DNA from 2 places in the Paenibacillus sp. GXUN7292 genome. Region 1 is predicted to be linked to the other one. Evidence: a T-box and tRNA genes for the amino acid it is inferred to sense, from the RefSeq annotation. Region 1 holds a T-box; the other holds one or more tRNA genes.

Region 1 (7,852 bases):
CATATTAATCAAACAGAAGCGCGTGATTGGAGGGAGATCAGAAATGAAACATATATTCAAAAAAGGAAAAAATCCAAATAAGCCCATACTTCTTCTGCTTCACGGTACTGGCGGCAATGAGTTTGACTTATTGCCTCTCGCAGAACAAATTGATAGGGAAGCATCACTATTAAGTGTTAGGGGAAATGTTTTAGAAAATGGGATGCCACGCTTCTTTAAAAGGCTTGCCGAAGGAGTGTTCGATGAAGAAGATCTTATTTTACGGACGAAGGAATTAAACGAATTTCTTGATGAAGCATCCGTAAAGTATGATTTTGACCGAAATCAGATTGTTGCGGTTGGCTACTCAAATGGGGCAAATATTGCGGCAAGTTTATTATTTCACTATCAAGACGCATTGAAAGGTGCTATTCTTCATCATCCGATGGTTCCAAAAAGGGGAGTAGAGCTTCCAGATTTATCAGGAAAATTTGTGTTTATAGCAGCCGGAACAAACGATCCGATTTGTTCATCATCAGAGTCCTTAGAGCTTCAAGAGTTGCTGGAAAAGGCGAATGCACAAGTTGAACTTCATTGGGAAAATAGAGGTCATCAATTGACGGCTTCGGAAGTTGAAGCAGCTGGTAAATGGTATTCGACTCGATAAGATTGCAAAATAATTTTTCAAAATAATCTTATAGTAATAATTGAATGGGAATAAGGGGAAATTTAATATGGGCTTTTTGAGCAAACTATTTGGTAAATCAAACATTAAAGGAGATGTTAAAGAAATGTCTAACGTTAAATTAGCAGTAGTATTTTACAGTATGGGTGGAACAAATTATCAGTTGTCCAAATGGGCGGCAGAAGGAGCAAAAGAAGCGGGAGCTGAAGTGAAAATATTGAAAGTGCAGGAACTAGCACCTGCTTCTGTCATTGAAGGGAATGAAGCTTGGAAAGGAACTGTCGAAGCTACAAAAGATATTCCAGTAGCAACATCAGCAGATATTGAATGGGCAGATGCGATTATATTCAGTGTTCCAACACGTTTTGGTAATATGCCGTCTCAAATGAAACAGTTTCTAGACACTCAAGGAGGTCTATGGGCACAAGGTAAAACAGTAAATAAAGTAGTAAGTGCAATGACATCTGCTCAAAATCCACATGGTGGCCAAGAAGCTACCTTGTTATCCTTATATACTTCGATGATGCACTGGGGTGCTATCATTGCTACTCCAGGTTATACAAACCCTGTAATCTTTGGCGCAGGCGGAAATCCATATGGAACAAGCGTAACCGTTGGTCAAGACGGAAAAATGATTGAAGATGTTCAAGCAGCGGTAAAACACCAAGCCCAGCGCACAGTTACAGTTGCGGAATGGGTAAAGAAGGGTAACCAATAACTTTAATATTTAATATGTATACGGAGAGCCGGTCGAATTTTGATTGGCTTTTTCTTTTTTATAAAAATTTACAATAGTGCCATTTTTCTATTGACTTAAAAGGTTTGTCGTAATAAACTCTTTGTAAATAGGTTTGTTTAAACAAACCAAGAGGAGACGACGAAATGAGCAGCCTTTTTATAACCATATTAAATATGAGCCTTACGGCAAGCTATGCAGCACTCATCGTTATTTTGATTAGGCTTGGGATTAGAAAAGCACGAGTTCCAATGGTTTTTTCTTATGCGCTTTGGTTTGTAGTTTTGTTTCGTCTTGTTTTTCCTTTTTCATTTGAAAGCTCGCTAAGCTTGTTACCAGGTAAGATAGGCGCTATATCGCAAGATATTATTTATTCCGAAAGCCCGGGCATAAATACTGGCAATATACTCTTAGACGATACAGTTAATCACTCCATTCAGTCAACTCTACCGCCAATAGATGCAACAGCAAGTGTTAATCCGATGGGAGCTGTTATACAACTGGGAGCGATAATCTGGATGCTGGGGACGGCTGCATTGTTAGTATATGGAATAATTTCATACTTCAGATTAAAGCAAAAGCTTTCATTTTCAACACTTGTAAAGGATAATATTTTCGAAACAGATCAGATTAAATCAGCTTTTGTTTTTGGTTTTATTAAACCTAGAATATATTTACCAATAGGCCTATCTAGTCAGGAACAAGCTTTCATATTAATGCATGAGCAAACACATATTAGACGTCTGGATTATTTAATTAAACCCTTGGCGTTAGTGGTCTTAGTTCTGCACTGGTTTAATCCGCTTATATGGATTTCGTATTTCCTCATGATCAAGGATATGGAAATGTCTTGCGATGAAAGAGTTATGAAATTATCAAACGATGACCTTCGGATAGATTATTCCAAAACGTTGCTGGCTCTTGCTTCCAAACAAAGCGGCTTATCAAGCCGACTATTTTTTGGAGAAAGCAATGTAAAGACAAGAGTGAGGAACATCTTACATTTCAAACGTCCTGTTATTTGGGTTAGTGTTATTGTTACTGTTATGGTGGCGGTATTATCGATAAGTCTACTGGCGAACCCTGCTAAAGATAAGGAAATTGAGGAGCAAATCGTTATATTACAAGGAGAAGCTTCAGATATATATTCGGTTTATGATGGTAACTTAATAAAATTTACAGATTATCCTATTGGGAAGGAAATAAATACTTTTATTTTAGAGGTTGAGAATATGTTATTCCAAGTGGAACCTTCCGATTTTGAGAAATATGGGGGAAGAATGGTTGAAATTGAATACCTTAATACAAACTTTAACAACTTTAGTGAAATAGAATCAATTACAGATGACGGTAAATATACTAAGTCAAAGAAACAAAGAAAAGTATATGCTATACTTTCAATTTCGGGTGATCCGTATCCTGCATTTGATTAATTCGTAAATAAAAATCGCTTTTCCGAAAAGAATTGATAAGTGTATAAGGTGATAGACACGAGGCAGCGAGGAACGCGTTGAAAAAGATCTGGCTAATGTGCTGGATCTTTTTTTTCTTGACTACAATAACATAGGGATTAGGAGAAATGAAAAATATAATTACGTAAAATAATAATTTGACGAATAAATAATAATCAGATATAATGCAATCATGGAGGTTTTGCACAAATATGGAAAAACAGATGAAAATGCACTACATGCAACGGATTGACGAAAAACTTTCTGATTTACCTTGGTATGTTACAGAATTTATAGATAGCAAAAAACGAAAGTTATCTCCAACGACACTTCTTAATTACTGCCATGATTACATTATTTTTTTTGATTGGCTTATTGCTGAAAATTTAACTTCAGCGAGTCGGAAAGAAATAAACTTAGAGACACTAGAGCGATTGAAAATTCGCGAAGTAGAAAACTTTTTGTCTTTCCTGGATTATCAACTTGGAAATAAGAAACTTACAATAAATCGCAAGTTGTCCTCGCTAAAATCTTTGTTTGATTACCTTCAGAACAAGGCTGAGACAAGCGATCTGAAGCCATATATTCAACGAAATGTAATGGCCAAAATGGACTTGAATGCAGTCAAGGAAAGCCAAGAGACTATTGCAAACCGTATTGAAGGAAAAATCCTTAGAGAAGATGAATTTGAATTATTTAGGCAATTTGTAGCTTATGATTTCGGAGAAAAGCATAAAGATAATAAGCGAATCTTCACGTTTCATCAGTTTAATCGTGAGCGTGACACTGCGATTGTTTCGCTGGTATTAGGTTCAGGGCTGAGATTGTCTGAGGTTGCAGGCATTAATATGGATGACTTAGATATGAATAAAGCATTAGTACGAGTCATCCGTAAAGGTGATAAAGAACAATATGTATACTTTAGCAAACAGGCATTATTAGATTTAGAAAATTATCTGCAAATCAGAGAAGCAAGATATTTACCAGAAAAACACGAAAACTATTTATTTATTGCAGCTCCTGTAGGCCGTAAAGGAAAAAGCCGGCGTTTGACACAACGTTCAATTGAAAAGCTAATTGAGAAATATGCAACGGCTTTTGGTAAACCATCTCTAACCGTACATTCGCTTAGGCACTCATTTGCAACTCGATACCATTTAGAAAATAACGATGTTCCAAGATTGAAGAACCAATTAGGGCATTCATCCATACAAACAACGATGATATATACACACCTAACAGATGAAGAGATGCGTAATGCAGTGAATAACATGGATCGGTGAAACCGCGATGTGTTACGCGTTTTCTTATAACATGTTCACAAAACTCGTATTTTGTACATATGTATATAAATCGATTTAATGCCTAGTAACTACTGAATTTTCATTTAGTGTCATACACCATATAGCTCGATTTTCGTTCTGTTTTTATAAGTTCCCCTTTCTTGCAGTAAAAAAGCAATTCGGATTTAATCCAAATTGCTTTTTCTTTGAATACTGTCCTCCGGTACCGCCAACGGAAAGGCCAAGCGATGTCAAACCCTCTTCGATTGCCGGATTTATCATTCATCCTAGATACCAGGTAACTCATAACGTTGTTACAAATGGCAATCCTAAAACATTAGCTATTGTTCCGCGTTTTTATTAATTACTCCTTTAATCCTTCTAACTCCAGCAGAAGAAGATTGTTCTTTTTTAATACTGAACTTTCCTAAGTTTGTTGTATCTTCTACATGAGGTCCTCCACATACTTCTCGACTCCAAACTTTCCCTTCATTATCTTTGATTGTATACACTTTAACGATATCTGGATATTTATCCCAAAAATTTCCTTCAACATTACTTTCTTTCGCTTCAATTTTAGGCATCTCTGAAATATAGGTAACTGCTTTTGATGAAATCGCATCATTCACATACTTTTCCACCTCAGCTATTTGCTCTGGCGTAAGTTTTTCATCATGGTTGAAATCAAACCGTAATCGTTCTGAAGTAATATTACTTCCTTGTTGATGAACATGATCACCTAAAACTTCCCTTAAACCAGCAAGTAACAAATGAGATACCGTGTGCAGCGCTGTTGTTTCTGTTGAATGTTCAGCTAACCCACCTTTAAATTTACCCGCAGAAGCAGTTCTGCTCTTTTCAGCATGTTTCTTTGCCGCCTCTATATAAGACGCCTTGTCCTCCATGCTATATCCACTTTCAGTTAGAAACTCTTCCGTCAACTCCAAGGGAAACCCATATGTTTCGTAAAAATAAAAGGCATCTGCACCTGAAACCTTACCCTTATTCTTAAGATGTTTTTGTATTTCAAATTCTCCTTGCTGTAAAGTTCTATAGAAAAGATTTTCTTCCTTATTTACTATTTCGATAACTTTCTTTTTATTACGGATCAAATCTTCATAAGCTGTTGCTTCATCTATATAAACTTCAGACAACTCACCCACAAAACTTCCTTGTATACCTATTTTTTTACCTGCACGAATCGCCCTTCTTAATAACCTTCTTGTTATATACCCTGCATCACTATTAGCTGGCTCCGCACCATCATTAATTAGAAAAGTAGCCGCTCTCACATGATCAAGTATGATTCTAAACGACTTTAAATCGTCAGTATATTGTTTACCACTTAACTCCATCAATTTTTTCTTGGGGTTAAGGAAGAAAGCCGTATTATAAATATCCTTGTCACCATTAAGGGCTGTTGCAACCCTTTCTAATCCGCCCCCATAATCAATATTGGGATTTTGCATTTTTACAAATCCTGTGTCTTCTTTTTTGTAACACATAAATACGTTGTTCCCAATTTCTAAAAACCTCTCGCTTTCAGAAGCAGGATGATCCAGTGAATCACCGCCTGGTTCAAGATCATAGAACATTTCACTATCAGGCCCACCCGGTTCACCAACAGGCATATCTAATGGACTTCCGGCTCTACTCCACCAATTTTCTTTTTCATCATATAGGAATATTTTTCCACCTCTAGATGTCCCATATTTATATGGATCATCCTCAATAATAGGTTCTATACCAACTGATTTGAACTTTTCTGACCAGATTTGAATGGCTTCCGTATCTTTCTGTATATTCAAATCATCACTTCCTATAAAAGCACTGATATACAGCCTGCCAGGATCAATTCCTAATTCGATAATATGCCAATTCCAAATGGCATCGATTTGCTTTTTCTTATAGTTATTTTCATTAGCTTTAAACTCCCATCGACCTATCATTTCAAAAAATGTCAGATGCGACGTATCTCCTACTTCATCAATATCCACTGTCCTTAAACACTTCTGAATATTAGTTATCTCATTACCTATCGGATGCTTTTCCCCCAATAAATAGGGAACCATAGGTTGCATTCCACTTCCTGTAAACAACGTTGAGGGATCATTTTCTGGTAACAAGCTAGAAGAGGGCACTTGGCTAGCCCCTATTCCTTTCATAAAATCAATATATGATTTTCTTAACTCATCTGGTGTCATTTTCACCATGCTCAGTACCTCCATTTTAATTATTATTTATTCTTGGAAAATCCAAAAGTCTTTATTCTGCGAATATTCAAACGAAAAGAAATAAAACAAAAAAAGCCCTGAGCTGACATATTTCTTGTCAACTTAGGGCGAACTATTATGTCCGTGTTACCACCTAATTTCAGATTTCTCTGCACTCTATCAATACGGGATATCTCCGATATTGTTTCCTGAATAACGGTGGAACTCCGTTGAAGCCTACTAAGATTCCTCTGTTCGGTTCACAGCTCCGAGACTGCTTCACTATTAGATCAATGAAGATTCGCACCAACCATCTTCTCTCTGTGAGATCCCTAATACCTACTATTTCTCATCATAGCCTTTTCATTTTAAATTAAAGCAATTCTAACACACTCAACTTTCTCTGTCAATTTATTCCACTATGAAAAAACGAAGCCATTTCCTCCACAACCTCCACCTTCATCTACACAAAAAAAGGACATTTCCGTTTCAATGAAACGGATGTCCACATATGATGTGAAACAATATATGAAAATACAGTAGAAGCATAGACTCGTCAACAAAACTTAGAAATTAATATTTATAGTGGAGTTTTGATTTTCCCTTCTAATTCCTCTACTTGTTTTATAAAATATTTCATATCAGCACTAACTTGAATCCTTAAACCTAACCCAACTTCACGAAGCATTTTTTGCAAGTCTTCAAAATTTTTTTTGTCCTCTATGGTTAAATAAGCAAATTTATATAAATCATTATTAGGAAATTGCCTTAATTTATAATAGAAGTTATTAAGAATTTCCTTATCATTTTTGGAGAGAGTTCCTAATTGTTCGCCAGTTGTGATACCAAGCCAGATTCCGTTCAAAACGTCTCCTAATTCAGTCGTCACTAAGTTGGGGTCTGACCAATTATTATTTATTTGATTAGCGATTAAGCCTTCCAGTTCGACTAAATTATGTTGTACCTCTGTAATGAAAACCTGTTCTTTCACAAAATTAATCTTCATATATCCCCAAGCTACTAATGTGATTAAAATTATGTTTAAACCGATGGAAATTTTTAATATTAATTTTTGTTTTTTGCTCAATATTTCACTCCCTCCCCGCTTTCATTTTACCATATGAAACCATAAAGGTAATGTAGCAATTCTGCACGTTAGCCTTGTTGTCCTCCGACAAACATTAAACCGTACATTATATCCAATTTAGTATTCTAATTGTGCATCACTTATATCTATACAAGGGTCCCTAACAAGTAAACTAAAAACACGATAATACTAAGGATTAACATAACTCCTCCAACCTTATAACACAAAGATGTCCCATAATCATTTGGATATTTCTTTGAAATTATCACCGCTGGCAACCAAAATACAATAGCGGACATAAATGGAATGTGATATCCATGGCTTCCATTCGTATATATATCCCAGTTGAATAACTTAAATAGATAATGGCTCAACATGAAGTCGTTTTGAAATTTAAAATTAAATAAAAATCCTAAAA
Region 2 (7,852 bases), on a different contig from region 1:
GTACGAGTATGAAAAAAGCAGAGAATTCATCCTCGCGCGGTATATTGAAAGCTGATGCTGGAAAAAGCATGTATACGTTATCCCGTTATGAATCCGGAGCAGAGCTCAAACCGTTCATCGAGCATTACTGGAGCATTCGCTACGATTTGGACAAAGAAACATCATACAAGCAAACGGTTCTATCCTATCCGAATATCCACCTTGCTTTTGAACAAGATACCGAAGGTCGCCGTGCATTGCTGTATGGAGTTCCAAAAACTCCGTTTGTGCGTGAGCTTCGCGGATCCGGCAGAGTGCTTGGTATCAAATTTCGTGCAGGCGGCTTTTACCCGTTTTGGGGACAGGACATATCTTTACTTTATGGAGCGACGATCTCAGCGTCTGAAATATTTGGACCGAGTGCTCACAGCTGGCTAGATGACATTCTCGATGCAGACGATGATGCTGCAATGGCACGTCAGGCTGATATTCTTTTAGAAAATTGGCTGCCTGATCGTGATGCCCAGGCCGAGCTAGCTGCACACATAGTAGAGGAAATAATGAATAATAGCAGCATCATTAAGGTAGAGGAATTAAGTATGCATAGCGGGTTATCGATCAGGCAATTACAGCGACTTTTCCGCAAATATGTCGGTGTCACTCCAAAATGGGTAATCAAACGCTTTCGTCTGCAGGAAGCTGCGGAACGCCTTGAGCGAGAGGATGAAAGAATATGGCCGGACTTGGCAGTAGAACTCGGTTATTTCGATCAGGCCCATTTCATTAAAGACTTCAAAGCCGTCATCGGTCAGTCACCAGCAGCTTATAGGAAAGGTAAGAAAATATAACAGAGGTTTGTGCCTGCACCTAATGAATTCCGGGGATTGCCCCCAGGCAATCCACATAAAAGAAAAGCCACTTCGAATGAAGCGGTTTGAGTGTTTATAACCTCTCTTTACGAAATGAAGATCCGTAGTCAAGTTTTGAACAGTCAAAGACTCCTTCTCCTATTGCTCGCCATCACTATGCTCTCCAGTCGTGCTTGAAAAAGCGCATCGATTTAACTGTTCACGACACCATTATTGAATTCCTGATCCAAGCTGCTTTCGAAGCCTATTGAACAGAACAGACTTCAATGCTATACTTGAACCATCAGACATGAATTCACATGCCGCTTTGATACTTGAATGTATCGAAGCGGCTTTTCTATTTTTCAGGTGATAAGGAGGGGCAGCACATATTTAATCAAAAGTATGAGTCGTGGATGCAGAAGCAGATCGAGCAGGAAAAGAATCACAGAAGACGCGAGTTGTTGCAAAAAGGATTAAGCCACGGGACGGTGGAAATGTTGCGTTCTATTTGGTATCCAACCGTCGGTAACTTCGATTATTTATATCCCGAATGGGAGGTCCGTGATTTCAATAATGAATACAGGTATCTCGATTTGGCTTTTTTACCGGGAAATATGAAAGGAGATATTGAAATTCACGATTATCGGTCACATGCCCATGATTTGGACACACGAAGGTTTAAGGATCTGTGCCGCAGACAAAGTTTATTGTCTCTCGATGATTGGGTCTTCTTTCCGATTGCGTACTTGTCTATTCGTGATGAACCGGAATTTTGCAAGCAACTGATCTTATCGTTCATTGGAAAATTTCTGTCTTTCGAGGTGGATGCCCGGTTGAATTGTGTGGAAGCAGAAACGGTTCGATATGCACGCAGAGTGCTCAAGCCTTTTATGCCAAATGAACTCGCTGTACATCTTCGCGTTACAGATCGATATGCTCGAAGTATATTGCGTAGTCTGGTAGATACCAATCATTTAGTAGTTGCAGGAGGAAATATAAGATACCGGACTTATCAGTTGAATGTTGGGGAGAGTTTGCGAAACTTGGATGGGGCTAACGGAACTAAGAGGCGTTATACGGACCAAAATGGACGAGATTAAATTCTAACGGAACTCAAATGCGTTATTGATGCAAACTTCTTGTTTCTCACCACAATTTGCTCATATAGCGACGCTGAGTTCCGTTACATTTTATTTTGGCTCTTGTTTATAGAAATAAGGTCGTGCTGTTCCGTTATCGTGGAGGTTTTTGCATGCGGACTGAACCCTGGGTTCGCCCCCTTTAAGGGCTCCACCAAACACAAAAAAACACGCCGTTACTTGGCGTGTTGAATATTATGTTTGGTGGAGCCAAGGGGGATCGAACCCCTGACCTCTACACTGCCAGTGTAGCGCTCTCCCAGCTGAGCTATGGCCCCGTATGACCAAGTAATATCGTATCACATGGCAATTGATGGTGTCAACGACAAAATGACCCTGTTTAGAAAACAAGAAAAATAAATCAGAGTTCAGTTAGGACGCCAAGAGAGTTTTGGAGCCTCTCCCAGCCCAGACTAATCAGCGATTGCTCACACCTGCTGTAGTTACTAAGTCTGCCTCATGCTTTAAACAGCTGATGCTGCACCGCAACTGCAATGCGCATCGCTGTAAAGCATGAGGCAAGACTGTAATTAGCTCGACGCCTTCGCTATTCTTTTTTCTCTGGTGTGCCTGACAGCAGGCTGTTCAGTTCTTTCATAAACATATCGATATCTTTGAACTGACGGTATACAGACGCAAAGCGCACATAAGCGACCTCATCCAGCGGATAGAGCTGGCTCATTACGATAGCGCCGATCTCGCTGCTTTCAACCTCGGCATGGGCCGTCGTGCGAAGCTCCTTTTCTACCTCAGATACGATAACCTCAAGCTGTTCAACGGGAACCGGACGCTTCTCGCATGCGCGAATAAGCCCTCTTAAAATTTTATCCCGGCTGAACTCCTCTCGGCTGCCATCTTTTTTAATAACAATAAGTGGTGTTTCTTCAATCATTTCAAAGGTTGTGAATCTTCTGCTGCACTGCTCGCATTCGCGGCGACGGCGAATTGATTTGTTCTCGTTAGCTGGTCTAGAATCCAATACCTTTGTTCCTGAATAGTCGCAATAGGGACATTTCATTCGAATTTGCCGCCTCCAATCTATAATCTGAATTGCTTAATTAAAGTTCATGCTTATCAATAGTTGCCCACAATTTAATCGACAGCCTCATGTTATCCATTATCTAAAATGAATACTGCTGTATAAATCATATCAAACTATACGTATACATACTACTCTTATCCACATTTCCATCAATAAAAAAAATAAAAAAAACGTGATTTCCAACGATTACCTGAATGAACTTCGAAAATCCGCACATAATACATTTACCAACCGCAAGGAGGTGAACATAAATGAGCAATCGTAGCAGCAACCAATTGGTTGTACCTCAAGCAACTGCCGCTTTGGATCAAATGAAATACGAAGTAGCACAAGAGCTTGGTATCGCTATCCCTCAAGATGGCTACTATGGGAATATGACTACTAAAGACGCTGGATCGATCGGTGGATCGATTACCCGTCGTCTAGTACAAATGGCACAACAATCCCTATCAAGCCGTCAATAATTATTGAATATTATGCTCTATGAATAGAAGCCTTGAAGAGCTTGTCCTGAAGTGACAGTTCTTCAGGGCTTCTGCTTATTTTCAACGTTAAAAATGCATGCTACATATTAGGGTAAAGCTCCTTGTACTTATTATAATAATAATGAACTCTTTGTACATAGTGGCGTGTTTCGCCAAAAGGTATTTGCTTTACCGTCTCCAGATTGCCGTCCCAAACGCCGGAATTAAGCCATTTGCGCACGTTCCCGGGTCCAGCATTATAAGCAGCGACAGCAGCAATTTTATTGTTATCAAATTGCTCCACCAGCGAGCTCAAATACCAGGTGCCTACCTCAATACTAATATCTGCGCGATCTCGCAGCATATCTACACTAACATTGTCGAAGCCTGCTTTTTGAACAACCCATTCCGCCGTACTCGGCATAATTTGCATTAGCCCCAGCGCGCCTTTTCTGGATTCACGTCCTGTTTTGAAATTGGATTCCGAGCGAATAATCGCAGCTACAAGCTGAGGCTCGACATTATAATTGCTAGCACTTATCCGTATATCGTCCTTGAAATGAACAGGATAAATAATCGGCGCGAGTAAATCTGATTTTACAAATAGAACAGCACATATAATCAGCAGCACGATCAAATAAAATCTTTTGCGCACTCTAAGCTTCATAGGAAACCTTTTGCTTTTAAAAATTGTACCACTTGCTGCTCCGTCCGCTCTATTGAGCCGCTGTTATCAATAACCCAATCCGCTCTTTGACGCTTCTGCTCTATATCCATCTGCAGCGCTACTCTGCGTTCTGCTTCTTCCTTCTCCATTGCATTGCGCTCCATCAATCGTTGGATTTGCAAATCTTCTGGAACATACACAACCATTATCCCTTCATAAAGCTGCTCCTGCTTCGTTTCATATAGTAAAGGGATATCTGCTGCAATCAATGACTGCGGATATTGCTGAACCAATCTATGTAAGCTGCTTTGCATTTGTTCACGAATAGCTGGATGGGTAATAGCTTCAAGCTTTTTGAGCTGTGATTGGTCTTGAAATACGATTTGGCCTAAAGCGTCGCGATTGAGTGATCCATCCTTTTGAAGGATAGCTTGTCCGAAAGCGGAGGCAATTGCCTCCAATGCAGGTTTACCGGGCTCGACGATCTCTCTCGCTACTTGATCGGCATCAACTACATGCGCACCATGCTTAGCCAATAGACTTGCGACTGTGCTTTTACCGCTTGCAATGCCGCCAGTTAATCCGATAATCAATCCCATCACCTCCAATTACATCATTCTTAATACGCCTATTACAACTAAAAGCACACCTGGCAGCAATGCCAGCAAACGAACATTTCTCATTGCAGAAAAACGAAAACCTGTCTGCAATCCAAACACTAATAAAAGTGCACTGGAAAAAGCGATAACGATTGCGGTTGCCAACGCAGGCAGACCGAGCAAAGCTGCGCCCAAGCCTGCCCCGAACGCGTCCAGCGAAAGCGCAGTGCCAAGCATAAACGCCTCCATGGCTGAAATGTTGCCTGACTTATCGACATCCGCTGCTTGTGGTGTACGCAAAATTTGAATAACAAGACCGAGTCTTTTCAGCTCCAGCAATATGACCTGCTTAGGCGCGTCCTTATCGGACGCGGCATTATGAGCACTATTTGCTTTATCTGGCGAAACAAGCTGCTCTGAAGGACTGCTGTCTCCGGTACTAGCATCCGCATCCGGCTTATGATGCCGTGAACGGATAAATTGTACGATCGACCAGCTGCCAATCAGCATCAATATGACTGCTCCAATAAGATTGGCAATAAAATCTGACAGGTACAGGCTTAGCCAGCGTCCGGCCTGCATCGAAAGCCATATAATAAAGCCCGAGCAGCAAGCAATAATTACAACTGACAACAAAGGAATGCGAATGCGCCGCAAGCCATAAGCGATTCCAACTCCAAATCCGTCCAGACTGACAGCTATTGCAAGTACGAGCATAGAGACGATGATTTCCAACTCTGATTACCTCCCCGCCTGTCGAGCCTTAACCTGTCAATTTAAAAATTGAACAAAAAAGGGCTCAGGCCTAACCGATGTGACACAACCATCATATGCGAGGAGTTTATCTCTGTGCATAACCGATACAAATGTACAACTTGCTGCCAGGTTGCGCGCAAGGCTACACGACACGGCATCTAGGTCTTCAGGACAGGCGCGTGTGTAATTCGGCAGCTGCAGCTTTGGGCAGCTTCTGGCATTTTGGGCAAATATGAGTGCCTCTTCCAGCTACTTTCAGCTTTTCTATTTTACTTGAGCAATGAGGGCAAGGTTCATTTTTTTTGCCGTATACAAGCAGCTGCTGCTGGAACATTCCCATCTCCCCTTGTCCGTTCACATAGGATTTGATAGAAGAGCCACCTGCGTTCACTGCACTGGTCAATGTATGCTTAATCGACTCATACAGACGCTTCCATTCCGCTGCAGACAAAGAACCCGGCTCCCGTTCGGGGTGAATGCGAGCTTGAAATAATGCTTCGTCAACATAAATATTGCCAAGTCCCACTACATGCTCTTGATTGAGCAGTAAAGCTTTAATCTTAGACGAACGATACTGCATCGTTTCCTTGAGCGCCTTCAGCGTAAACTGCTCATCAAGCGGCTCTATACCAAGCTTATTCAAAGGAGGGAGCTCAAATTCCTCTCCCGGCAAAAACAGATGCATCGTGCCAAACTGCCTTACATCCTTGTAACGCAGCTCAGTTCCATCTGCAAAATGAAAAATAACATGAGTATGCGCCTCTACAGGCTCTGCCTGCTTATATACGCCGTATCTGCCTTCCATTCGCAAATGAGAAACAAGAATAATTCCGTCGAGCACAAACCGTAAAAATTTGCCTCTGCGCTCAACCGTTTGTATCGTATGACCAGCCAAAGCGTCGGCAAATTGCTCCGGCTCAATCGGCCGCTGTATGATGCGGGGCAGGCTTACAGTGACAGACCTGATTGTTTTGCCTGCAACCAGCTCCACCAACGTTCTTCTGACGGTTTCAACCTCTGGTAATTCTGGCATAGCTACTCTCCCCATGCATGCTGCCTTCGGCAGGCAGTTCTTTTCATTTTGACTAACACTAATATTACTTGGCTTCATACCAGCTTTCTCCAAAGCTCACATCAGCGCGCAGCGGCACATCCAGCTCGATTGCCCTTGACATAACTTCAGGCACTAAGCCCTTCATCAGTTCCAGCTCATCGGCCGGCACTTCGAATACAAGCTCATCGTGCACCTGCAGCAGCATGCGGCTTTTCAGCTTGCGTTCTTTAATCATTTCATCCATTTGCACCATCGCCAGCTTGATTATATCCGCTGCGGTACCTTGAATCGGCGTATTCATCGCTGTACGCTCAGCAAAAGAACGGAGATTAAAGTTCGAGGACTTGATTTCCGGCAAATATCTTCTGCGCTCCAGCAATGTCGTTACAAAACCGTCCTGTTTGGCTTGTGCAACTATATTGTCCATGTAATTTCTTACACCCTTGAAAACGTTGAAATACTGCTCGATAAAGGAAGCCGCTTCTTTTCTTGTAATACCAAGATTTTGTGACAGGCCAAAATCGCTTATGCCGTATACAATGCCAAAATTAACTGCTTTCGCTGACCGTCTCATATTGGCATCCACCTGCTCGGCAGTTACGCCAAACACGTCCATTGCGGTTTTTGTATGGATATCCATGTCATGAATAAAAGCTTCCTTCAAATTATTATCGCCTGAAATATGCGCCAGCACTCGCAGCTCGATTTGCGAATAGTCTGCTGCTAATATAAACCAGCCCGGCTCGGACGGCACAAAAGCTTTTCTTATTTTGCGTCCTTCCTCCAAGCGGATTGGAATGTTTTGCAGGTTAGGAAATTGACTGCTGAGACGTCCGGTTGCAGCAATCGTTTGTCGATAATACGTATGAATTTTGCCAGTCTCGCTGCGTACCTCCTTCAGCAGGCCTTCTACATAAGTAGATTGCAGCTTGGTAAGCTGGCGGTAATTCAAAATCAGCGGAATAATCTCATGATAAGGCGCAAGATCCTCTAGTACTTCGGCATCTGTGGAATAGCCCGTTTTTGTTTTCTTTTTGGCAGGCAAGCCGAGCTTTTCAAACAATATCTCACCAAGCTGCTTAGGCGAATTGATCTTGAATTCCTCGCCTGCATGCTTGTAAATTTCTTCTACCATAATCGAAATTTGTTTATCCAGCTGCTCCCCCAGTGCGGACAGCTCATCAGCTTGAACCGCTATGCCCTGATATTCCATCGCTGCCAGCACGCGAGAAAGCGGCTGCTCGAGCTCAAAATAAAGCTTGCTCATATGAGTGCGCTCCAGCTCGGCAGTAAGGATCGGT

Evidence for each region. The T-box of region 1 lies ahead of ACRRU2_RS18805 (alanine--tRNA ligase). A T-box ahead of a tRNA ligase gene usually reads a tRNA of that ligase, here a tRNA-Ala.
Region 2: it has a tRNA-Ala gene. The T-box ahead of ACRRU2_RS18805 (alanine--tRNA ligase) is inferred to sense a tRNA for this amino acid. The anticodon was not compared.

The regions. Positions count from the first base shown of each region.
Region 1 is NZ_JBOZWO010000024.1:95,430-103,281, forward strand. It holds gene ACRRU2_RS18785 (alpha/beta hydrolase) at 44-646, shown strand; gene wrbA (NAD(P)H:quinone oxidoreductase) at 771-1,382, shown strand; gene ACRRU2_RS18795 (M56 family metallopeptidase) at 1,547-2,833, shown strand; gene xerS (tyrosine recombinase XerS) at 3,064-4,134, shown strand; gene ACRRU2_RS18805 (alanine--tRNA ligase) at 4,476-6,347, opposite strand; T-box leader at 6,469-6,712, opposite strand; gene ACRRU2_RS18810 (hypothetical protein) at 6,928-7,434, opposite strand.
Region 2 is NZ_JBOZWO010000015.1:30,093-37,944, forward strand. It holds gene ACRRU2_RS13935 (helix-turn-helix domain-containing protein) at 9-827, shown strand; gene ACRRU2_RS13940 (transcriptional regulator) at 1,244-1,930, shown strand; tRNA gene ACRRU2_RS13945 (tRNA-Ala) at 2,172-2,247, opposite strand; gene nrdR (transcriptional regulator NrdR) at 2,517-2,987, opposite strand; gene ACRRU2_RS13955 (small, acid-soluble spore protein, alpha/beta type) at 3,263-3,475, shown strand; gene ACRRU2_RS13960 (lytic transglycosylase domain-containing protein) at 3,576-4,142, opposite strand; gene coaE (dephospho-CoA kinase) at 4,139-4,735, opposite strand; gene ACRRU2_RS13970 (manganese efflux pump) at 4,751-5,476, opposite strand; gene mutM (DNA-formamidopyrimidine glycosylase) at 5,664-6,530, opposite strand; gene polA (DNA polymerase I) at 6,595-7,852, opposite strand, start outside.